4 regions of the Pseudomonas flexibilis genome follow, and region 4 is predicted to be linked to each of the others. Evidence: predicted binding sites of a transcription regulator. Region 4 holds the regulator's gene; each other region holds the start of a gene.
What was found. The regulator sigma-54, encoded in region 4, starts transcription at its own class of promoters, with help from an activator protein. The targets are predictions, from matches to a motif close to ANTGGCATNNANNTTGCTNT.
Positions count from the first base shown of each region.

Region 1: glnA (glutamate--ammonia ligase) is a predicted target of sigma-54. The motif match lies at 1,925-1,944, and genes of this name have one in related genera.
Region 2: PT85_RS04845 (flagellar basal body rod protein FlgF) is a predicted target of sigma-54. The motif match lies at 3,754-3,773, and genes of this name have one in related genera.
Region 3: flgA (flagellar basal body P-ring formation chaperone FlgA) is a predicted target of sigma-54. The motif match lies at 3,001-3,020, and genes of this name have one in related genera.

Region 1 is NZ_JTAK01000009.1:11,493-17,282, forward strand. Features, by position in the region: gene PT85_RS16550 (DUF4124 domain-containing protein) at 1-274, opposite strand, end outside; gene glnA (glutamate--ammonia ligase) at 414-1,817, opposite strand; gene thiI (tRNA uracil 4-sulfurtransferase ThiI) at 2,159-3,616, shown strand; gene typA (translational GTPase TypA) at 3,763-5,583, shown strand; gene PT85_RS16570 (extracellular solute-binding protein) at 5,746-5,790, opposite strand, start outside.
Region 2 is NZ_JTAK01000002.1:225,656-231,445, reverse strand. Features, by position in the region: gene flgJ (flagellar assembly peptidoglycan hydrolase FlgJ) at 1-103, opposite strand, end outside; gene PT85_RS04860 (flagellar basal body P-ring protein FlgI) at 114-1,214, opposite strand; gene flgH (flagellar basal body L-ring protein FlgH) at 1,412-2,101, opposite strand; gene flgG (flagellar basal-body rod protein FlgG) at 2,139-2,924, opposite strand; gene PT85_RS04845 (flagellar basal body rod protein FlgF) at 2,967-3,704, opposite strand; gene flgE (flagellar hook protein FlgE) at 3,984-5,279, opposite strand; gene PT85_RS04835 (flagellar hook assembly protein FlgD) at 5,304-5,790, opposite strand, start outside.
Region 3 is NZ_JTAK01000001.1:190,327-196,116, forward strand. Features, by position in the region: gene PT85_RS00950 (glutamine synthetase family protein) at 1-451, shown strand, start outside; gene PT85_RS00955 (flagellar brake protein) at 473-1,228, opposite strand; gene PT85_RS00960 (flagella synthesis protein FlgN) at 1,280-1,753, opposite strand; gene flgM (flagellar biosynthesis anti-sigma factor FlgM) at 1,800-2,108, opposite strand; gene flgA (flagellar basal body P-ring formation chaperone FlgA) at 2,242-2,991, opposite strand; gene PT85_RS00975 (chemotaxis protein CheV) at 3,105-4,028, shown strand; gene PT85_RS00980 (CheR family methyltransferase) at 4,079-4,906, shown strand; gene PT85_RS00985 (DMT family transporter) at 4,971-5,790, shown strand, end outside.
Region 4 is NZ_JTAK01000003.1:217,653-223,442, reverse strand. Features, by position in the region: gene ptsN (PTS IIA-like nitrogen regulatory protein PtsN) at 1-99, opposite strand, end outside; gene hpf (ribosome hibernation-promoting factor, HPF/YfiA family) at 110-418, opposite strand; gene PT85_RS09055 (RNA polymerase factor sigma-54) at 550-2,043, opposite strand; gene lptB (LPS export ABC transporter ATP-binding protein) at 2,165-2,890, opposite strand; gene lptA (lipopolysaccharide transport periplasmic protein LptA) at 2,890-3,420, opposite strand; gene lptC (LPS export ABC transporter periplasmic protein LptC) at 3,407-3,976, opposite strand; gene PT85_RS09035 (KdsC family phosphatase) at 3,993-4,514, opposite strand; gene PT85_RS09030 (KpsF/GutQ family sugar-phosphate isomerase) at 4,514-5,488, opposite strand; partial or broken gene PT85_RS18550 (methyl-accepting chemotaxis protein) at 5,665-5,790, shown strand, end outside.

The DNA of each region.
Region 1 (5,790 bases), on a different contig from region 4:
CGTTGTTGGCGCGCAGTGCCTCGTCATCCGGCAGGTTGATGATCTCCAGCCGTGCGTAGCGCTGGGTTGTTGGCAGGGCGGGGCGCTCGGCGGGTGTGCTCGGCGCAGGTGGGGCGATGGGGGTGAGGGGCGACGGTTCGACGCGCTGGGCGGGCTGCCCTTGCGGCGGGCGGTCGCTGAACACCGTGCGGCCCTGTGCGTCGGTGTAGCGGTAGATCTCGGCGGCGGCCGGTGCGGCCAGCAGGCCGAGCAGGCAGGCGGTGAACAGGCGCATGGGGCATCTCCACGGATTCGGGACAAGCCTTGCACCGGCAGGCGGGACTGGCAAGGACGCCCGGCGCGGAATGTGGTGGAGATAAAACAAACCCCCGCGCGGCAGGGCCGGGCGGGGGTTCGTCATGCCGGGGAGGCGATCAGACGCTGTAGTACAGGTCGTATTCCAGCGGGTGCACGAAGGTGCGCACCTTGATCTCTTCCTCGGACTTCAGCTCGATGTAGGCATCGATGAAGTCGTCGGAGAACACACCGCCCTTGGTCAGGAAGGCGCGGCCCTTGTCCAGCTCTTCCAGGGCTTCCTTCAGGCTGCCGCACACCTGCGGGATCTGCTTGGATTCTTCCGGCGGCAGGTCATACAGGTTCTTGTCGGCGGCGTCGCCGGGGTGGATCTTGTTCTGGATACCGTCCAGGCCGGCCATCAGCAGGGCGGCGAAGCACAGGTAGGGGTTGGCCGCCGGGTCCGGGAAGCGCGCCTCGATGCGGCGGGCCTTCGGGCTGGTGACGTACGGGATACGGATGGAAGCGGAACGGTTGCGGGCCGAGTAGGCCAGCATGACCGGGGCTTCGAAGCCCGGGACCAGACGCTTGTAGGAGTTGGTCGACGGGTTGGTGAAGCCGTTCAGGGCCTTGCCGTGCTTGATGATGCCGCCGATGAAGTACAGGGCGGTCTCGGACAGGCCGGCATAGCCTTCGCCCGCGAAGGTGTTCTTGCCATCCTTGGAGATGGACATGTGCACGTGCATGCCGGAGCCGTTGTCGCCATACAGGGGCTTGGGCATGAAGGTCACGGTCTTGCCGTAGGCATCGGCGACGTTGTGCACGCAGTACTTCAGGGTCTGCACTTCGTCAGCCTTGGCGACCAGGGTGTTGAACTTCACGCCGATTTCGTTCTGACCGGCAGTGGCCACTTCGTGGTGGTGCACCTCGACGACCAGGCCCATTTCTTCCAGGGCGTTGCACATGGCGGTACGGATTTCGTGGTCGTGGTCGACCGGCGGTACCGGGAAGTAGCCGCCCTTCACGCCCGGACGGTGGCCCTTGTTGCCGCCTTCGATGTCGGCGTCGGTGTTCCAGGAAGCCTGCTCGGAGAAGATCTTGAACATCGAGCCAGAGATGTCGGACTTGAACTTCACTTCGTCGAAGATGAAGAACTCGGGCTCCGGACCGACGAACACGGTGTCGCCGATGCCGGTGGACTTCAGGTATTCCTCGGCGCGGCGGGCGATGGCGCGCGGGTCGCGATCGTAGCTCTGCATGGTGCTCGGCTCGATGATGTCGCAGACCAGGATCAGGGTCGGTTCTTCGGTGAAGGGGTCGAGCACGGCGGTGCTGTCGTCGGGCAGGAGGATCATGTCCGAGGCCTCGATGCCCTTCCAGCCGGCGACGGAGGAACCGTCGAACATCTTGCCATGCTCGAAGAAGTCGTCATCCGCGTCGCGGGCCGGCATGGTCAGGTGCTGCTGCTTGCCTTTGGTATCGGTGAAGCGCAGGTCAATCCACTTCACATCGTGTTCTTTGATCAGTTGAAGCGACTTCGACATGGTGTCCTCCAGGGGAATCGATCTGGGGGTTCGCCAACCAGGCTGACGCCCCAGGGGATAGGTGATGCCGGGGCGGGATCATCCGTCAGGGCAACCTGCCTCACAAGGGAGCAATTAGTGTGCCAGCGCACCCGAATGCACCGGAGTTGGCGGGTGGCGCGGTTCTGATGCGCTTTCCGCGCCTGCGCACGCACGATAAACGCACCAAGCTGGTGCGCCCCGTAAAGGTCCGGCGCAAATTGGTGCGGCCCATGGGCCCCTGCAAATTCTTGATCAAGGGGTGAGCAATTTCCGGTATACTCCGCGCCCCTCTTTTTCGGCCCTTCCCGCCAGCGTTCTTCATGAAACTCATCGTCAAGCCCTTCGCGGAAATCACCATCAAGAGCCGTCCGGTGCGCAAGCAGTTCATCCGGCAGCTGGCCAAGAATATCCGCGCGGTGCTGAAGGACCTGGACCCGGCCCTCAGCGTCGAAGGCGAGTGGGACAACCTGGACGTGATCACCGCCGTCCAGGATCGCCGTGTGCACCAGGCTATGTTCGAGCGCCTGCGCAACATGCCAGGCATCGCGCATTTCCTCGAAGTGCATGAATACCCTTATGTGGACTTCGACGACGTCTTCGAGAAGTGCCGCGAGCACTATGGCGATCAGCTGGCCGGCAAGCAGTTCGCCGTGCGCTGCAAGCGTGCCGGCAATACCCACGATTTCACCTCGGTGGAGCTGGCCAGCCATGTGGGCAGCCGCCTGCGCCGCGAGTGCGGCGCAGCGGGTATCGACCTGAAGCATCCTGATGTCGAGGTGCGCTTCGAGGTGCGCTACGACCGTTTGCTGATCATCCATGCGCAGCACGAAGGCCTGGGCGGTTACCCGCTGGGCTCGGTGGAGCAGGTGGTGGTGCTGATGTCCGGTGGCTTCGATTCCACCGTGGCCGCCTACCAGATGATGCGCCGCGGCATGCTCAGCCACTTCTGCTTCTTCAACCTCGGCGGCCGCGCCCACGAGCTGGGGGTGATGGAAGTCGCCCACTACCTGTGGGAAAAATTCGGCCGCTCGCACCGCGTGCTGTTCGTCAGCGTGCCATTCGAGGAAGTAGTCGGCGAGATCCTCGGCAAGGTCGACAACAGCCAGATGGGCGTGGTGCTCAAGCGCATGATGCTGCGCGCCGCCAGCCAGGTGGCCGAGAACCTGCACATCGACGCATTGGTGACCGGCGAGGCGATTTCCCAGGTGTCCAGCCAAACGCTGCCGAACCTGTCGGTGATCGATTCGGTCACCGACACCCTGGTGCTGCGCCCGCTGATCGCCGCGCACAAGCAGGACATCATCGACACCGCCACGCGCATCGGCACCGCCGAGTTCGCCAAGCACATGCCCGAATACTGCGGCGTGATCTCGGTGAACCCGACCACCCGTGCCAAGCGCAGCCGGGTCGAATACGAGGAAAGCCAGTTCGATATGGCCATCCTCGAACGGGCCATCGAGCGCGCCCGTTTCGTGGCCATCGACAAGGTCATCGACGAACTCGGCCAGGATGTGCCCGTGGAGGAGGTCCGCGAAGCGCTGCCCGGGCAGATCGTGCTGGACATCCGCCACCCGGATGCCGCCGAGGACGAACCCCTGCAGTTGCCGGGCGTCGAAGTCAGGGCCATGCCGTTCTATGCCGTCAACAGCCAGTTCAAGGATCTCGACGCCAATCGCCAGTACCTGCTGTATTGCGATCGCGGCGTGATGAGCCGCCTGCATGCCCACCACCTGCTCAGCGAGGGGCATGCCAATGTGCGCGTTTACCGTCCGGCCTAAGCAGCCGGGCCTGTTCGGTGGCAGCATTCGCCACCGCCCTCCCGACCTGTCCTGAACCCTGTTGATCTGGCCTCCGCTCATGTCGAGCGGGGAGAACGCCTTCAGACGGGGGGCCGCCTGCCCGCCGTTTACATCGAGATAGAACCGTGATCGAAAAACTCCGCAACATCGCCATCATCGCCCACGTCGACCATGGCAAGACCACCCTCGTCGACAAGCTGCTGCGCCTGTCCGGTACCCTGGACCGCAAGGAGCTGGAAAACGAGCGCGTCATGGACAGCAACGACCAGGAAAAGGAACGTGGCATCACCATCCTGGCCAAGAACACCGCGCTGAAATGGAATGACTACAACATCAACATCGTGGACACCCCCGGCCACGCCGACTTCGGCGGTGAAGTCGAGCGCGTGATGTCCATGGTGGATTCCGTGCTGCTGGTGGTCGACGCCCAGGACGGCCCCATGCCGCAGACCCGCTTCGTGACCCAGAAGGCCTTCAAGGCCGGCCTGCGCCCGATCGTGGTGGTCAACAAGATCGACCGGCCCGGCGCGCGTCCGGACTGGGTTGTCGACCAGATCTTCGATCTGTTCGACAACCTGGGCGCCACCGACGAACAGCTGGACTTCCCGATTGTCTACGCCAGCGCCCTGAACGGCATCGCCGGTCTGGACCATGAGAACCTGGCAGACAACATGGACCCCCTGTTCCAGGCCATCGTCGACCACGTGCCGGCGCCCCAGGTCGACCTGGACGGCCCGTTCCAGATGCAGATCTCCCAGCTGGACTACAACAGCTTCCTCGGCGTGATCGGCGTAGGCCGCATCAAGCGCGGCAAGATCAAGGCCAACACCCCGGTGGTCGCCATCGGCGCCGACGGCAAGAAGCGCCAGGGCCGCATCCTGAAGATCATGGGTCACTCCGGTCTGCAGCGTGTGGAGGTGCCGGAAGCCGAAGCCGGTGACATCGTCTGTGTGTCCGGCATGGAAGAGCTGTTCATCTCCGACACCCTGTGCGACATCAACAACGTCGAGGCACTGCCGCCGCTGACCGTCGACCAGCCGACCGTGAGCATGACCTTCCAGGTCAACGACTCGCCGTTCGCCGGCAAGGAAGGCAAGTTCGTCACCAGCCGCAACATCAAGGATCGCCTGGAGAAGGAACTGCTGCACAACGTGGCGCTGCGCGTCGAGCCGGGTGATTCTCCCGAGAAGTTCAAGGTTTCCGGTCGCGGCGAACTGCACCTGTCGGTGCTGATCGAAACCATGCGCCGTGAAGGCTTCGAACTGGCCGTTGGCCGTCCGGAAGTGGTGATCATCGAGAACGAGGCCGGCGAAAAGCAGGAGCCCTACGAGAACGTCACCATCGACATCGAAGAGCAGCACCAGGGCCCGGTGATGGAACAGATGGGCCTGCGCAAGGGCGATCTGACCAACATGATGCCCGACGGCAAGGGCCGTGTTCGCCTGGAGTACACCATCCCGGCGCGTGGCCTGATCGGCTTCCGCAATAACTTCCTGACCCTGACTTCGGGCACCGGCATCCTGACCTCGACCTTCAGCCACTACGGTCCGATCAAGGCCGGCGAAGTGACCAACCGCCAGAATGGCGTACTGGTTTCCATGGCTACCGGTACCGCGCTGACCTACTCGCTGGAAACCCTGCAGGCCCGCGGCAAGCTGTTCCTCGAGCCCGGCCAGGAGATCTACGAAGGCCAGCTGTGCGGTATCAACAGCCGCGACAACGACCTGGTGATCAACCCCACCAAGGGCAAGAAGCTCGACAACATGCGTGCGTCCGGCAAGGACGAAGTCATCGCCCTGGTGCCGCCGATCAAGTTCAGCCTGGAACAGGCGCTGGAGTTCATCGACGACGACGAGCTGGTGGAAGTGACGCCGAAGTCGATCCGCCTGCGCAAGAAGTACCTGAACGAAAACGATCGCAAGCGCTTCGAGCGCAGCAAGGTCTGATTCGGCCAGGGCTGAAATGAAAAACCGCCGGTAGCGATACCGGCGGTTTTTTTATGCTTATTGGCAAGGGCGGATCTTCGTGGCGCTGGCGTTCAGGCGCGATGTTTTGCCCATGCCCCATGCCCCATGCCCTGCGCAAGCCGCGCCACTTTGCGCGAGTACTCAATCCCGCGCGCCCACTGCCAGGCCTTCTTCGCTTTGGCCCAC
Region 2 (5,790 bases), on a different contig from region 4:
CGTTGGCTTCGCTGTCGCGATCCTTGCCGGTCTTCAGCTGGTTGAGGCGGTTGAGGTCGGTGTAGGCACCGCTGTCCCCAACCCCGGGCACTCGGGACTTCATGGCGCCTCCGTCAGATCACGATCAGCTCGGCCTGCAGCGCGCCGGCCTGCTTGAGGGCTTCGAGAATAGCCATCAGGTCGCTGGGCGCCGCGCCCACCTGGTTCACGGCACGAACGATCTCATCCAGCGTGGTGCCCGGAGCGAACTTGAACATGGGGTTGCGCTCCTGCTCGGCCTTGATGCGCGAGTTGGGCACCACCACGGTTTCGCCTTCGGAGAACGGCGCCGGCTGACTGATGATCGGGTCCTCGCTGATGCTGACCATCAGACTGCCGTGGGTCACCGCCGCCGGCGCCACGCGCACGTTCTGGCCGATGACGATGGTGCCGGTGCGCGAGTTGATGATGACCTTGGCGGCGGCCTGGCCCAGATCGATCTCCAGGTTTTCCAGGATGGCGATGTAATCGACACGCTGGTTGGGATCCAGCGGTGCGCTGATGCGCACCGACGCGGCGTCGATGGCGTTGGCCACGCCCGGGCCGAGCAGATCGTTGACGCGGTCGACGATGTTCTTGGCGGTGGTGAAGTCCGGACGGTTGAGGTTCAGGGTCAGGCTGTTGCCTTGGCTGAACGCGGTCGGCACCGCACGCTCCACCGTAGCCCCCGAGGGGATGCGGCCGCTGGACGGCACGTTGACGGTGATCCGCGAGCCGTCGTTGCCGCTGGCATCGAAGCCGCCAACCACCAGGTTGCCCTGGGCGATGGCGTAGATGTTGCCGTCAATCCCCTTGAGCGGCGTGAGCAGCAGGCTGCCGCCACGCAGGCTCTTGGCGTTGCCGATGGACGACACGGTGATGTCGATGGTCTGGCCCGGCTTGGCGAACGGCGGCAGGTCGGCATGGATGGACACGGCGGCGACGTTCTTCAACTGCACGCTGCCTATGTTGGCCGGAACCTTGATACCGAACTGGGTCAGCATGTTGTTGAAGGTCTGCAGGGTGAACGGCGTCTGGGTGGTCTGGTCACCCGTGCCGTTCAGGCCCACCACCAGGCCGTAGCCAATCAACTGGTTGCTGCGCACACCCTGGATGCTGGCGATGTCCTTGAGGCGCTCGGCCTGGGCCGTCAGGCTGGCCACCAGGCCAAGGGCGAGAAGCAGGTATTTGATCATTGAGCCGACTCCCGTCGGCGGCCAGGAAAACGCTGACCGCCCTACGTCCTGTTGCCTACCTTGTGACCACCACCACGCCGTGGAAAGGCGTAGGGTGGACAACGTTTTTCTTGTCCACCAATCCCGGTGAACTCCGCGCGTACCGTTGGCGGCCAGGGAAAGCGCTGACTGCCCAACGCCGCGCCTACCCGCCCTCATCAGAACGGCCACAGCGGGCTCATGAAGAAGCGGTCCAGCCAGCCGGGCTGGCTGGTGTTGGCAAAGGCGCCGGTACCGGAATAGGTGATGCGCGCATCCGCCACGCGGGTCGAGGGCACGGTGTTGTCGGTGCCGATGTCCTCGGAACGCACCAGGCCGGCAATACGCACCAGCTCCTCGCCAGTATTCAGGGTCATCCACTTCTCGCCACGCACCGCCAGGATGCCGTTAGGCAGCACCTCAGCCACGGTGACAGTGATCGAGCCCGTGAGACTGTTGCTCTGCCCGGCCTTGCTGCTGCCGCTGGTGTCGCGCTCGGCGTCGTACTCGGCGCCAAGCGTCATGCGACCTCCGGTGAACGGGTTGGTGGTGCTGACCGCACCACCGAACAACGAGGTCAGGCCGATGCTCGCGCTGCTGTCCTTCTGCAACTGGGAGTTGGCGCTCTTGCTGGCCTGGGTCTTCTCATTGAGGGTGATGGTGATGATATCGCCGACCCGGTAGGCCTTGCGGTCATCGAACAGGTTCATGCCGAAGCCCGGCTGGTAGATGGCCCCGTTGTTCTGCTCCACCGGGAGCGGCGTACGTGGCAGCACAGGCGCGTAGTACGGCTCATCGGGCTTGGGCGGCGGCGACATGCAACCACTCAGCAGGACCAGGAACATCAGGGACAGTAGCAGCCGGAACATGGATACGACCTCTGGAACTCGCTAACCGCGAGAAGCCTTACAGCTGCTGGGTCACGAAGCCCAGCATGGAGTCGGCGGTGGAAATCACCTTCGAGTTCATCTCGTAGGCGCGCTGGGTGGTAATCATGTTCACCAGCTCTTCCACGGTGCTGACGTTGGAGTTCTCCAGGGTTTCCTGCAGCACGCTGCCCAGGCCGTTCACGCCCGGCTGACCGACCTGCGGCGCGCCGCTGGCTGCGGTCTCCAGGAACAGGTTGCCACCCACCGCCTGCAGGCCGGCCGGGTTGATGAAGTCGGCGGTCTGGATATTGCCGATCACCTGCACTGCGGCGTCACCCGCAACGGTGATGGACACGGTGCCGTCCTCGCCAACGGTGAACGTCTGGGTTTCCGGCGGCACGACAATCGCCGGTTCCAGCGCATAGCCGCTGGCGGTCACCACCTGGCCTTCGGAGTTCAGGTGGAAGGTACCGTCGCGGGTGTAGGCCACGGTGCCGTCCGGGGTGAGGATCTGGAAGAAACCCCGACCGTTGATGGCCATGTCCAGGGGCTGGTCGGTGGTCTGCAGGCTGCCTGGGTTGAAGTTCTTCTGGGTGCCGACAATGCGCACACCGGTGCCCAGTTGCAGGCCGGAGGGCAGCTCGGTGTCCTGGGTGGTATTGGCACCCGGCTGACGGCGAACCTGGTAGAGCAGGTCCTGGAACTCGGCACGGTCCTTCTTGAAACCGGTGGTCGAGACGTTGGCCAGGTTGTTGGAAATGGTGGTCAGGTTCATGTCCTGGGCGGACAGACCGGTCTTACTTACCCACAGGGCCGGAAGCATTGGAAATCTCCTTCATTCGGCGCCGCCTGGCGCCGTCTCGAATCAACTGATCTGCATGACCTTGGTCATCGCCGTGGCATCTTCCTCGGCGGTGCGCATCAACTTCACTTGCAGCTCGAACTGGCGGGACAGGGCCAGGATGGAGGTCATCTCGGCCACGGCATTCACGTTGCTGGTCTCCACGAAACCGGAAACCAGCTGGACATTGGCGTCGGCCTCAACGGGGCCGCCGGCGTGGTGGATCAGGCCGTCGAGGCCCTTTTCCAGGTTCGCGGGGTCCGGATTGACTAGCTTGATGCGGTCCACCACGGCCATCACATTGGGGTTCTCGCCCAGCGCGCGGACGCTGATGGTGCCGTCGCGGCCGATCTCGACCTTCTGCTCCGGCGGAATCACCACCGGGCCGGCATTGCCCATCACCGGCAAATCGTTGCCGGCGCGCAGGATGCCCACGGAGTCGATCTTCAGGCTGGCCGTGCGCACATAGGCTTCCTCGCCCAGCGGGGTCTGCACGGCGATCCAGCCGTCACCCTCGATGGCGATATCCAGCTCGCGACCGGTTTCCTGCAACGCTCCGGGAGTGAAATCGGTGGCGGGGCGCTCGGTCATGGCATAGGCGCGCGCCGGCAGGCTGTCGCCGAACACCGGCATGGAACGCGCCTGCTCGAAATCGCGGCGAAAGCCGCTGGTGGAGATGTTGGCCAGATTGTTGGCGTGCAGGCGCTGAGCCAGAGTGTTCTGGCTGGCACCGGTCATCGCCACGTAAAGCATCTTGTCCACTTCAATCCTCCGGCAGGTTCTTGCCGCCCTTGCGGGCTTTGCCAGAGAAGGAGCAAGCATCGTGCCAGATGCGAAGTACCGCACATGACCTGTAGGAGGGGCTTTAGCCGCGACGCTTCTTTTTGGGGGCTGCAGCATCGTAGGGTGGATCGCGCTTCACCGATCCACCGAGCGCGCCATGCCGGCGCGATGGTGGACAGGAATAGCGCTGTCCACCCTACATCGGGCCAAACAAAAAACGGGAGCCCGCAGGCTCCCGTTTCCTTATTCGCGCAACCATCAGGTCATGTTGATGGTGGTCTGCATGACGGTGGTCTGGGTGGTGACCGTCTTGGCGTTGGCCTGGTAGTTGCTCTGCGCCTTGATCAGCTGTACCAGCTGTGCGGTCAGGTCGACGTTGGATTCCTCCAGCGCGCCGGCCTGGATGGCACCGAAGGTGCCGGTCTTGGCCATGCCCTCGATCGGTACGCCCGAGGCATAGGTTTCCACCCAGGCGGTACCGCCGACCGGCTTCAGACCCTGCGGGTTGGAGAAGTTCACCAGCATCACCTGACCGATCAGCTTGGACTGGCCATTGGTAAAGGCGGCGAACATGTTGCCGGTTTCGTCGATGTTCAGGCCGGAGAGCTGGCCTGTAGCGTAACCATCCTGGTTCTGGCTGGTGACGGCGGAGACGGCGTTGTATTGAGTCATGTTGCTAAAGTCGACATGCACCCCGGTGGCACTGGCGACCGAGCCGTTGGACTGCCAGGCACCTGTGGCCGGATTCAGCTCAGCCGGCTCCCAGGCGGTAAGATCAATACTGGTCGGGCTCGGCAGTGCCGTATCCAAGGTGCCGGCCGAGTTGAAGGTCAGAGTGGTGCTCATGGCACTAAAGTCGTTCGGAACTACCGGCACCGTAGGGTTCAGGCCATCGATCTGGGTCAACATTTCCCATTCATTACCGCTGCGCTTAGCAAAGTACTGGGTCAGGGTATGGACGTTACCCAGCGAGTCATACACAGGCACCGAAGTAGACCAGTTGAAGGTATTCGGGTCCGCAGGATCGAAGGGATGCACCGCAGGATCGATCACCGAGGCGGTCGAGTCCAGATTGATGGTTTCGTTGATGATGCTGGTAGCCTTGGGCGAAACGTTGGACGTATCCACCCGCAGATCGGTCTTCTTGCCCTGCAGAATCTGCCCACCGACACCCACTTCGTAGCCTTGCAGGCGGAAGCCGGAGCTGTTCTGGATATAGCCATCCTTGTCGGTACCGAACTCACCGGCACGGGTGTACATCATCTGCCCCTGGGCGCTCAACGCGAAGAAGCCATTGCCGTTGATGGCCAGGTCCAGGCTGTTGCCGGTGTGGTTGATATTGCCCTGGGTGAACTGCTGGGAGATGGCAGCGGTGCGCACACCGGAACCGGCGACCTTGCCGCCGGTGCCGAGGATGGAGGCCGAGTAGACGTCGGCGAATTCGGCGCGCGAACCCTTGAAGCCGGTGGTGGCGACGTTGGCGATGTTGTTGCCGGTAACCGCGAGATCCTTGTTGGCCGCGGCCAGACCGCTCAGGGCGACGTTGAACGACATGGTGAAACTCCTTTCAGAATCCGGTTATTGGCCAATGGTCAGGACGCTGGAGAGCGGCAAGCGCCCCATGCCTGCAAGGTTCAGGTACATTTCGCCGCCCGCCAGGGTAACGCTGTTGACGGTGGCCGGCAGGAAGGTGGACAGCGCGGTGGGCGTGCCGTCGATTTCGGCTTCCGCCACGAACTTGTAATTGCCGGAGGGCACTTTCTCACCCTGCTCGTTGACGCCATCCCAGATGAAATCGACGGTACCGGCGCTCCAGTCGCCCATGGGCAGGGTTTTCACCAGGTTACCCTTGTCGTCATAGACCTTGACCGTCAGGTTGCTGCCATTGGCCGGCATCATCACGTTGCCGGTCAGGCTGCTGCTGGTGTCGACCAGCGACTTGTCGGTCTCGACAATCACCGAGCGACCGACCAGAGAGGACGCCTGCAGCGCCTGGGACGACTGGTAGCTGCCCATGAAGGACTCCACCGTCGAGTTCAGGTTGTTCATGCTTTCCAGGCTGGAG
Region 3 (5,790 bases), on a different contig from region 4:
GCTGTTCGCGCCCTATGTGAATTCCTATCAGCGCCTGTTCCATCCCTTCGCCTCGCCCAACAACGCCTGCTGGGGCTACGACAACCGCGCCGCCGGGCTGCGCATTCCGCTCAGCGAGGCGTCGGCGCGAAGGGTGGAGAACCGCTTGCCGGGCGCCGACGCCAATCCCTACCTGGTGATCGCCGCCAGCCTGGCGGCGGGGCTGCGCGGCATGCGCCTGGGTCTGGAGCCGACGCCACCGGCGCGGGGCGCCTTCGAGGCGCCGCCGGCCTTGCAGCTGCCGTTCACCCTGTCGGCGGCGCTGGAGCGCCTGCGGCACAGCGTGCTGGCGCGCGAGCTGTGCGGGGCGGATTTCATTGAGTGCTATGCCGCGGCCAAGCTGATGGAGCTGGGCAGCTATTACGACGAGATCACGCCGTGGGAAAGGCGCCATCTGGCGCCCTGGGTGTGAGGTAAAGCGCCGCGTGGCGCTTTACTCGTCTTCGAAGTCCAGACGGCGGCTTTCGCGCTGCAACTGGAACACGTAGCGCTCGATCTGGCGCTGTTCGTAGCCGCTGATCTCGTAGAAGCGCAAGCCGACCATGCTGGATTCGCGGCTGCGGTCGAAATACAGGTGGCGCAGCTCTACGGCCACCACCAGAGTGGCGTCCGGCAGGGCGATGCTCAGGCGTTCGTAGACGGTGCCGCTCTGCAGGTAATCGGTGAGGTTGCCGGGGAATTGCACCTTGCAGCCGGTGGCGGAGATGTCCAGCAGCTTGCCCACCAGCGAAGGCGACAGCTTGCTGCCGGCCAGGTTGACGTTGGGCGACTGGGTGCGCTTGAGCGGTGCGCGGTAGGCGTCGCGGCGCTGGTGGTACTCCAGTTCGTCGGGCAGGTCGATCCAGAAGCACGGCGTCCCTTCGAGACTGCCGCGCTTGACCCGGTAGTTGCGACTGGTCCAGGCCATGCGCACGCCTTCGTGGTAGCCCTCGGCGGAGAAGGTCTGGCCGTCAAGCAGGTGGCGTTCGCTTTCCAGGGGCAGCACTTCGTCGAGCGCCATCAACTTGCGTTCGCGGTCCACCGCCAGCAGCACGGTGTAGCCGTGGCGGGTCACCGGCAGTTCATCGAAGGAGATGTTGACCCGTTCCTTGTGGGTGGCCAGGGTGCGCAGATGGCCGGCCACTTCGATGGGCTCCCTGTAGGTGACGGGCCCCTGGTCGGGCTTTTCTTCGATGTTGAATTTCGACACTGTCCGCGTACTCCAAAACCAATCCTGCGGGACGCCGTGCTACGGGGTGGGTCAGGCCTGGGAAAGGGGACGCTGACGGGCGATGCTGGCGGCGCTTTGACCGAGGCGATTGTACAGCCCTGCGGCGTCGTTTTTGCCACGCACCACCATCAGCAGTCCTTCGACATTGGTCTGGCCGTTCTGGATCAGGCGGCCGTTGCGCTGATTGAGCCCCTGGCAGCTGTCCAGCAGCTCGGCGAGTTGCGTGGCGGCCTCCAGCAACGCTTCGCCGTCGGAGGAGCGGGCGGCCAGCGTTTCCAGGCCGGCGCGATCGGCGCTCAGGCCGCTGGCGCGCAGCAGGTCGCTGCGCTGGTGACGCTGCCGGTCCAGCTCGTCGAGCAGGCGGGTCTTATCACCCAGCAGGCTTTCCAGCACGGCCAGTTCGCAATGACAGAGTGCGTGATGCTCGCTTTCCAGCAGTTCGAGCAGGCGTTGCGCCTGCTCGATATCCGCACGGAAGCTGTTCAGAAGTTGGGCGACGGGCATGAGCACCTCAGGAAGACGTGGCGTCCGCTACTCCCGGTGAGGCGTGTCAGCGTTGCGATTCGAAGGCGAGCAGCTTGCCGGCCAGGCGCTGGCTGTCCACCTGGTAGCTGCCGTCGGCGATGGACTGGCGCAGGCGTTCGACTCGCGCGGCGTCGACTTCGGGCTGTTCGCGCAGCTGATCGGTGATCTGCTGCAAATGCTGGACTTCCGCGCTGAAACGCACGGATTCGCCGCTCTCGGCCGCAGGCGCGACGCTGGCGGTTTCGCTGATCGGGGCAGTGGGCTGCGCAGGGTTGCTGCGGGTAATGCCGGCCGGCGCGGAGGCGCTGTTCGGCCGCTGAAAATCGATAACCATGATGTGCTACCTCGAACGGAGCAGTGGACGCTTGCCACTAGTTTCGGCCGTTCGCGTCAGAACTTTAACGCCTGTTGTCGGCTTTTTGCGTTTCGGCTCACAGTTTCTGACGGTGGGCGCGTCGCATGTGAGACTAGAGGTCCACGACCACCTGTCCCGGCCCGCTGATGCGCGCCTTGATGATGCGCTGCGAGCTCAGGTTGCGAACCCGCACCTGCTCGCCGATGGCGCCTTCCTGGAGGGCTTCGCCGGGCATGCGCACGGACAGCGCCGCGCCGCCGGCACTGATTACCACATGATCGCCCTTGCGTACCACCGGCGCGCGTTCCAGATGGTTGGGGGTGAGCACCTGATCGATGCTCACCGGGCGGGTCAGCTTGCTGCCAAGGGCTTGCTCGGGCTCGGTCAGGTAGCCCTGGGTGAGGGTGCCCACGTCGCGCTCGCGCCAGTCGATGTCCTGGGCCTCGAGGATGGCGCCGCGCGCCAGCGGACGCTGGGCAACCACCACCTGGCGGAACAGGCGCACCTGCGCCGGCACGAACAGGCTCCAGGTCGAACTGCCCTGGCAGCCAACGCGCACGGTGACCCGGCCCACCGGCTGGGCCGGGCTTTCCAGGCTGGCCACCAGCGGCTGATCGCAGGCCGGCATGCGCAAGCGCGAGTCGAGGCGGTTGACCTGGATCTCGTAGCGTCCGCCGATACTGGCCCGTTGCAAATAGTTCGCTACCTGTTCCTCAAGAAATGCCTCGGTGGCGCCGATAAGGTGCTCAGGTAAGGTTTGCGCCGCCGCGCCGGCGACGGCGGGGATTTGCAGGGCGGCCGTGGTCGCCAGGGCAAGGCCCAGGCCACGCAGGCGTCGGAAAACTGTCGTTATCAGGATCATGTTCGCGAAGTAGCAAGGGACGTGCCGGCGCTTTGTCGGCGTGGCTTGCGACAGGCGCGCCGGGCCGGGCGACGTCCCGGCGTTCAGGTCCCATTTTCAAGAAGGAGTCCGGCATGGCCGGTGTACTGGATTCGGTAAACCAACGGACTCAGCTGGTCGGACAGAATCGTCTGGAACTGTTGCTGTTCCGGCTGGACGGTTCGCAGCTGTATGGCATCAACGTTTTCAAGGTCAAGGAAATCCTGCCCTGCCCGCGCCTGAGCAACATGCCCAAGTCGAGCAGCGTGGTGTGCGGCGTGGCCAACATTCGTGGCGGCACCATCCCGATCCTGGACATGGCCCTGGCCACCGGGCGGCGCCCGCTGGCCGACCGCCAGAACAGTTTCGTGATCATTGCCGAGTACAACACCCGTGTGCTGGGTTTCCTGGTGCGTTCGGTGGAGCGCATCGTCAACCTCTACTGGGACGAGATCCATCAGCCGCCCAAGGGCACCGGCCGCGAGCACTACCTGACCGCGGTGACCCGCGTGGACAACGTGCTGGTGGAGATCATCGACGTCGAGAAGATCCTCGCCGAGACGGTGCCCAGTCGCACGCAGATCGAGCAGCCGGTGTCCGCCGATATCCAGGCCCGCGCGCTCAGCAAGCACGTGCTGGTGGTGGATGACTCTTCGGTGGCGCGCAAGCAGATCCTGCGCTGCCTGGAGGGCGTCGGCGTGGAGGTCACCGCCCTGTGCGACGGGCGCCAGGCCCTGCAGTTCCTGCAGAAGATGGCCGACGAAGGACGCCGTCCGGAAGACGAGCTGCTGATGGTCATCTCCGATATCGAAATGCCGGAAATGGACGGGTACACTCTGACCGCCGAGATTCGCCAGGACCCGCGCATGCAGGGCTTGCACGTGCTGCTGCACACCTCGCTTTCCGGCGTGTTCAACCAGGCCATGGTGCAGAAGGTGGGGGCGGACGATTTTCTCTCCAAGTTCCGTCCCGACGAGCTGGCCGACCGGGTGATCGCCCGAATCGAAGCACGAGACTGATGGCCGTTCGTTCAGGCTCGGCGTACTTATTTATGGTTAAGGCGGGTTAGGTGTCTTCAGGTAATTTGGATTTCGAGCTGTTCCGGGATTTCCTGGAAAAGACCAGCGGCATTCAATTGGGCAGCAACAAGCAGTATCTGGTGTCCAGTCGCCTCAACCGGTTGATGGAGCAGCGCGGCATCAAGACGCTCACCGAGCTGGTGCAGCGCATCCAGGCACAGCCGCGTGGCGGACTTCGCGAGGAAGTGGTGGACGCGATGACTACCAACGAAACGTTGTGGTTCCGCGATGGCTACCCCTTCGAGGTGCTCAAGAGCCGCGTGCTGCCGGAGCTGCTCAAGGCCTCGCCCACGCTGCGCCCGCGCATCTGGTCGGCGGCCTGTTCCTCGGGCCAGGAACCCTACTCGCTGTCGATGACCATCGACGAATTCGAGCGGGCCAACCCGGGCATGTTGCGCATGGGCGCGCAGATCGTCGCCACCGAGCTTTCCGGGGCGATGCTGGCTGCCTGTCGGGCAGGTGTCTACGATGGCCTGGCCATGGCGCGCGGCCTGTCGCCGGAGCGTCGCGAGCGCTATTTCGACCAGGTGGCGCCGGGCCAGTGGTCGATCAAGCCCGCCGTGCGCAACCGGGTCGAGTTGCGTGCGCTGAACCTGCTGGACAGCTATGCCGCGTTGGGCAAGTTCGACATCGTGTTCTGTCGCAACGTGCTGATCTACTTCTCCGCCGACATCAAGCGCGACATCCTCACCCGTATCCATGCCACCCTCAAGCCGGGCGGCTACCTGTTCCTCGGGGCTTCCGAGGCGCTCAACGGGCTGTCCGACCTGTACCAGATGGTGCAGTGCAACCCGGGCATCATCTACAAGGCGCGCTAGACGCCTTGCCAAGCGGCGGCGCGCTTCCGTAAGGTGCGCGCCTCGTCATTGCACAGTGATATCCATGCCTACTCGTCATCTCTGGGCCGCCGCTGGTCTTCTGCTTTCCAGCCTGCTGTGGGCGGGCAACGCCCTGATCGGCCGTGCAATCGCCGGGGAAATCCCGCCGCTGACCCTGTCGTTCTGGCGCTGGCTGGTGGCGCTATGCATCCTGCTGCCGTTCGTGGCCGGCACGTTGTGGCAGCACCGCGCGACCCTGCGCCGGGCGGGCTGGCGCCTGCCGGTGATCGCCGCGCTGGGCATCGGGGCGTACAACTCGCTGCTCTACACGGCGGCCAAGAGCACCACGGCGATCAACATCACGCTGCTCAATACCTGCATCCCGCTGGCCACCTTCCTGTTCGCCGGGCTGCTGCTCAAGGAATGGCCCAAGCGCCGTGCCTGGCTGGGCATGGGCATCGCCGTGGCCGGACTGCTGGTGCTGATCAGCCAGGCCAGTCTGGCCAATCTGCTGGGCCTGTCCTTCAACCCCGGTGACCTGGTGATGATCCTCGCCGTGCTGGCCTGGGCGTTGTACACCGTGCTGCTGCGCCTGTGGGCACCCTCGCTGCCGCTGCCGCCGCTGGCCCTGCTGGGTGCGTTCGTGTTGATCGGCGTGCCGGTGATCCTGCCGTTCTATCTGCTGGAATTCAGCCAGCTGGGCGGTTTCGAGCTGAACGGGCGCACGCTGGGCGCCATCCTCTACACCGCCATCCCGGCCTCGCTGATCGCCTACCTCACCTGGAACCAGGGGGTGAAGATCCTCGGTGCTGCCAAGGCCTCGCTGGCGCTGTACACGATGCCGGTGTTCGCTGCGGTGCTGGCCTACCTGCTGCTGGGTGAAA
Region 4 (5,790 bases):
GATCAGGTTGGCGATGAATTCGAGGACACGTTTCTTGCTGCCGCCCGGTGCGTTCACCTGGGAACGCCCGGGGGTCAGGATGCTTTCGAGTCGGATCATGGAGTCGGAGTCAGCGGACGGTGGCGCCCTGCTCCCGGTCGAGGCGCTTTTCCTTGGCCTTGATCAGTTGGCGGTCGAGCTTGTCGACCAGCAGGTCGATGGCCGCATACATGTCGGTGTGCTCCGCGTTGGCAACGACTTCGCCACCGGCGATATGCAGGGTGGCTTCGATCTTCTGCTGCAGTTTTTCCACCTGCATGATCACCTGAACATTGGTGATGCGGTCGAAGTGGCGCTCCAGCCGGGAGAACTTCTCCTCGACATAGCCGCGCATGGCCTCAGTCACATCCAGCTGGTCACCACTGATGTTGACTTGCATACCTGTTCTCCTTCTTGCCGTAGGGAGAGGACCGACCTCTGGTCGACCCTCCGAATCACTTTGACGCGCCAAGGGGTTCTGGGCATTGACCCTAATCATTCCGGCGCCGTTAAACAAGCCCACTGAACGTTTTACATCAGGCGCTTACGCTCGCTCGACGGCGCGATGCCCAGGGATTCCCGGTACTTGGCCACTGTGCGGCGTGCCACCTGGATGCCCTGTTCTTCCAGCAGGCTGGCGATCTTGCTATCGCTCAGCGGTTTCTTGGCGTTTTCCGCCGCCACCAGTTTCTTGATGATCGCCCGGATGGCGGTGGACGAGCACTCGCCGCCTTCGGACGTGCTGACATGGCTGGAAAAGAAATACTTCAGTTCGAAGATGCCGCGCGGGGTGTGCATGTACTTCTGGGTGGTCACCCGCGAGATGGTCGATTCATGCATGCCCACCGCCTCGGCGATGTCGTGCAGCACCAGCGGCTTCATGGCTTCCTCGCCGTACTCGAGGAAGCCGCGCTGGTGCTCGACGATCTGGCTGGCCACCTTCATCAGCGTCTCGTTGCGACTCTGCAGGCTCTTGATGAACCAGCGCGCCTCCTGCAGCTGGTTGCGCATGAAGGTGTTGTCGGCGCTGGAATCGGCGCGGCGCACGAAGCCGGCGTGCTGGGGGTTCACGCGCAGGCGCGGCACCGCCTCCTGGTTGAGCTCCACCAGCCAGCGGCCGTTGTGCTTGCGCACGATGACGTCGGGCACGATGTATTCGGGTTCGCTGGACTCGATCTGCGAGCCGGGGCGGGGGTTGAGGCGCTGGATCAGTTCCACCACCTGGCGCAGCTCGTCTTCCTTGAGCTTGAGGCGGCGCATCAGCTGGCTGTAGTCGCGGCCGCCGAGCAGGTCGAGGTAATCGCCGACCAGGCGCTGCGCCTCGCTGCGCCAGGGGGTGTCTTCCGGCAGCTGGCACAGCTGCAGCAGCAGGCACTCGCGCAGGTCGCGGGCGCCGATGCCCACGGGTTCGAAATGCTGCACGCGGCGCAGCACGGCTTCGATCTCGTCCAGCTCGATGTCCAGTTCCGGATCGAAGGATTCGAGGATCTCCTCGAGGGATTCTTCCAGGTAGCCCTGGTCATTGATGCAGTCGATCAGGGTCGCCGCGATCAATCGGTCGGTGTCCGACATGGGCGCCAGGTTGAGCTGCCAGAGCAGATGGCTCTGCAGGCTCTCGCCACCGCTGGTACGGGCGGTGAAGTCCCATTCGTCATCGTCGTTGCTGGGCAGGCTGCTGGCGCTGGTCTGGTAGACATCTTCCCAGGCGGTGTCCACCGGCAGCTCGCTGGGGATGCGTTCGCTCCAGTCGTTGACCTCCTCGAGGTTCTCGACGCTGCTCTGGGTCTCCTGGTAGGTGTTTTCCGGAGGGGGGCTGCCGGCGGCGTCGTCACCGTCGGCGAGCGGATCGCTGTTGTCGAAGTCCTCGCCTTCCTCCTGCCGTTCCAGCATGGGATTGGATTCGAGGGCTTCCTGGATTTCCTGCTGCAGGTCCAGGGTGGAAAGTTGCAGTAAGCGAATGGCCTGTTGCAGCTGCGGGGTCATCGTCAGCTGCTGGCCCATCTTGAGAACGAGCGATGGTTTCATGGCAGACCTTGTGTTCCGGCGGGTGTTCGCCTGTCCCTGCGGCGCGCCGGGGCGCCGACCGCAAGCAATTTATATGCCCGGCGACGAATTGTATATCCCGTTGGTGTGTCCGCCAGTCGCTCTACAGGCGGAATTCGTGCCCCAGGTAGACTTCCTTGACCAGCTGGTTGGCCAGGATGGCCTCGGCGTTGCCCTCGGCGATCAGGCGGCCTTCGCTGACGATGTAGGCGGTCTCGCAGATGTCCAGGGTCTCGCGCACGTTGTGGTCGGTGATCAGTACACCGATGCCTTTGGATTTCAGGTGCTGGATGATCTGTTTGATGTCGCCCACCGAGATGGGGTCGACGCCGGCGAAGGGTTCGTCGAGCAGGATGAACTTGGGTGCGCTGGCCAGCGCGCGGGCGATCTCCACCCGGCGCCGTTCGCCACCGGACAGGCTCATGCCGAGGCTGTCGCGGATATGGGTGATGTGGAATTCCTCGAGCAGCCCTTCCAGGGTTGCCCGACGGCCTTCGGCGTCGAGGTCCTTGCGGGTTTCCAGGATCGCCATGATGTTGTTGGTGACGGTGAGCTTGCGGAAGATCGAGGCTTCCTGGGGCAGGTAGCCGATGCCGGCGCGCGCGCGACCGTGCATGGGCTGGTGACTGACGTCCAGGTCGTCAATCAGCACCTGGCCGTGATCGGCGCGCACCAGGCCGACGACCATGTAGAAGGTGGTGGTCTTGCCGGCCCCGTTGGGGCCGAGCAGGCCGACGATCTGGCCGCTGTCGATGCGCAGACTGACGTCGCGGACCACCTGGCGCTTCTTGTAGCTCTTGGCCAGGTGACGGGCAATGAGGGTGGCCATTATTCGCTGGACTCCGCGGGCTTCTTGCGTGGCTGGATCACCATGTCGATGCGTGGCCGGGGCGTGGTGACGTTGCCGTCCTGGGCACGGCCGGCGTTGACCACCTGGGTGCGGGTGTCATAGACGATGCGTTCGCCTTCGAAGGTATTGCCGTCGCGCACCACCTTGGCCTGGTCGGTGAGCACGATGCGCTCGTTGCTGGCGAAGTACTCGATGGTGCGTCCGTAGGCATGCACCAGCGATTCGCCGACTTCCGGCTGCTGCTCGTAGTAGGCGGGGCGCCCCTGGGCGGTGAAGGTGTCGATCTCGCCGCGGGCGTTGCGGGTGACGGTCACGGTGTTGCCGGTGATCTTCAGAGTGCCCTGGGTGATCACCACGTCGCCACGGTAGATGGCCTTGCCCTGGCGGTCGTCCAGCTCGGCGCTGTCGGCCTGCACGTGGATCGGCTGGTCACGGTCGGTGGGCAGCGCCCAGGCGCTGCAGGCGGCGGCCAGGCAGCCGAGCAGCAGAAGCGGTTTAGCGAACGTCATGTTGGCCTCTTACGTTGGACAGCAACAGCACCCTGCCTTCCTTGACGTAGGCTTGCATGCCGGTGGCGGTGGTCACGCCATCGGGGTTCTCGATGCGCACCGGCTGGGCTGTCTCGGCATATTCTCGCTCGGGGAATACGGTCAGGCGGCTGGTGGTCAGCCGGGTGAAGCGGTTCGGGGGAATGGTCTGCTCGATGCGCACGTCATCGATCAGTTCCACCTGGGTGCCCTGGGGGGCGACCTCGCCGCGCAGGCTGCGCACGCGCCAGGGCTGTTCGCCGGCGCGATGGATCAGCAGGTCGGGCTGGTACAACAGGTTCGTATCGCTGTCCCTGAGGTGCTCCAGGCGCTCGGAGGTCAGCTCGTAACGCAGGCTGCCATCGGCCTGGTACTGCCGCGAATAGGCGTTCTGCACGAAGAAGTCCACCGAGGGCGGTGGCTGCTCGGCCTGCGGTTGATCAAGAAAACGCTCCGGCGAGATGTTCCAGTAGCCGATGGCGGCGAACACCAGGGCGATGATGATCAGCGGCAGAAACGTACGCAATTTGCCGAGCATGGCGGTGATCGTCTCTTCAGAGATAGGCGGACTGGGCTTCTTCGAGGTTGCCCTGGGCGCGCAGGATCAGTTCGCAGAATTCCCGCGCCGCGCCCGCGCCACCGCACGCCTGGGTCACGCCATGGGCGTGCTGGCGCACGAACGGATCGGCGCTGGCGACGGCCATGCCCAGGCCGACGCGGCGAATCACCGGCAGGTCGGGCAGGTCGTCACCCAGATAGGCGACCTGCTCATAATGGAGTCCCAGCTCGGCGAGCAGTTCATCGAGCACCACCAGCTTGTCCTCGCGCCCCTGGTAGAGGTGCTGGATACCCAGGTCGCGGGCGCGCTTCTCCACCACCGGCGTCTTGCGGCCGGAGATGATCCCCGTGCGCACGCCGGAACGCATCAGCATCTTGATGCCCTGGCCGTCGAGGGTGTTGAAGGTCTTGAACTCGCTGCCGTCGGCAAGGAAGTACAGACGGCCATCGGTCAGCACGCCATCGACGTCGAAGATGGCCAGGCGGATCTGGCGAGCACGTTGCAACAGGCTGTTCATCACATCACTCCGGCGCGCAGCAGGTCATGCATGTTGAGTGCGCCGACCGGCATATGGTTGTCGTCGACCACCACCAGCGCGCTGATCTTGTGGTCTTCCATCAGTTTCAGGGCCTCGGCGGCCAGCGCGTCGGCGCGGATGGTCTTGCCGGGGATGGTCATCAGCGCGTCGATGCCGGCGTCGCGCACGTCCACGCCGCGATCCAGCGCGCGGCGCAGGTCGCCGTCGGTGAACACGCCGGCCAGACGGCCATCGGCTTCGGCCACCAGGGTCATGCCCAGGCCCTTGCGGGTCATTTCCAGCAACGCCTCGCGCAGAGGGGTCCCCCGTCGGACCAGCGGCAGCTCGGCGCCCTGGTGCATGACGTTCTCGACCTTCAGCAGCAGGCGTCTGCCCAGCGCGCCGCCCGGGTGGGAGAAGGCGAAGTCCTCGGCAGTGAAGCCGCGCGCCTCCAGCAGGGCGATGGCCAAGGCATCGCCCAGCACCAGCGACACGGTGGTGGAGGAGGTGGGCGCCAGGTTGAGCGGGCAGGCCTCCTGGCTGACGCCCGCGTCCAGGTTCACCGCGGCGGCCTGGGCCAGCGGCGAGGCGGGATTGCCGGTCATGCTGATCAGGGTGATCCCCAGGCGCTTGATCAGCGGCAGCAGGGTGACGATCTCGCTGGTGGAGCCGGAGTTGGACAGGGCCAGCACCACGTCGTCGCGGGTGATCATGCCCATGTCGCCATGGCTGGCCTCGCCGGGATGCACAAAGAAGGCGGCGGTGCCGGTGCTGGCCAAGGTGGCGGCGATCTTGCGACCGACGTGCCCGGACTTGCCCATGCCGACCACGACCACACGACCCTTGCACTGAAGGATCAGTTCACAGGCGCGGGTGAAGTCGCCATTGATGCGCTGCAACAGGGCTTCGATGGCTTCGAGCTCCAGGCGAATGGTGCGCTGGGCGGATTGGATCGGCGTGCTGGTCTGGTTCATGGCACAGGGAACCGCTGGAAGGAAAAGGCGGGATTATAACGACAAAGGCGGTGGCGCTCATCAGGCCGCGCGGAATGCTTTGATGTCTGGTCATCTATATGAATAGATGTCGAGATGTGTCATTATTCTGATATCAAATTAATGGCGCTGGCGGGCAAGGCTTGCGCTCCGAGTGGATGAGTCTGATGAGCGAATGGTTGGCGAATCTCAGTGTGACCTTGAAGCTGGCCCTGGGCTTCGGTCTGGTCCTGGTATTCACCGCGACGCTGGCGGTGGTCAGCTGGAACGGCCTGGACCGGGTG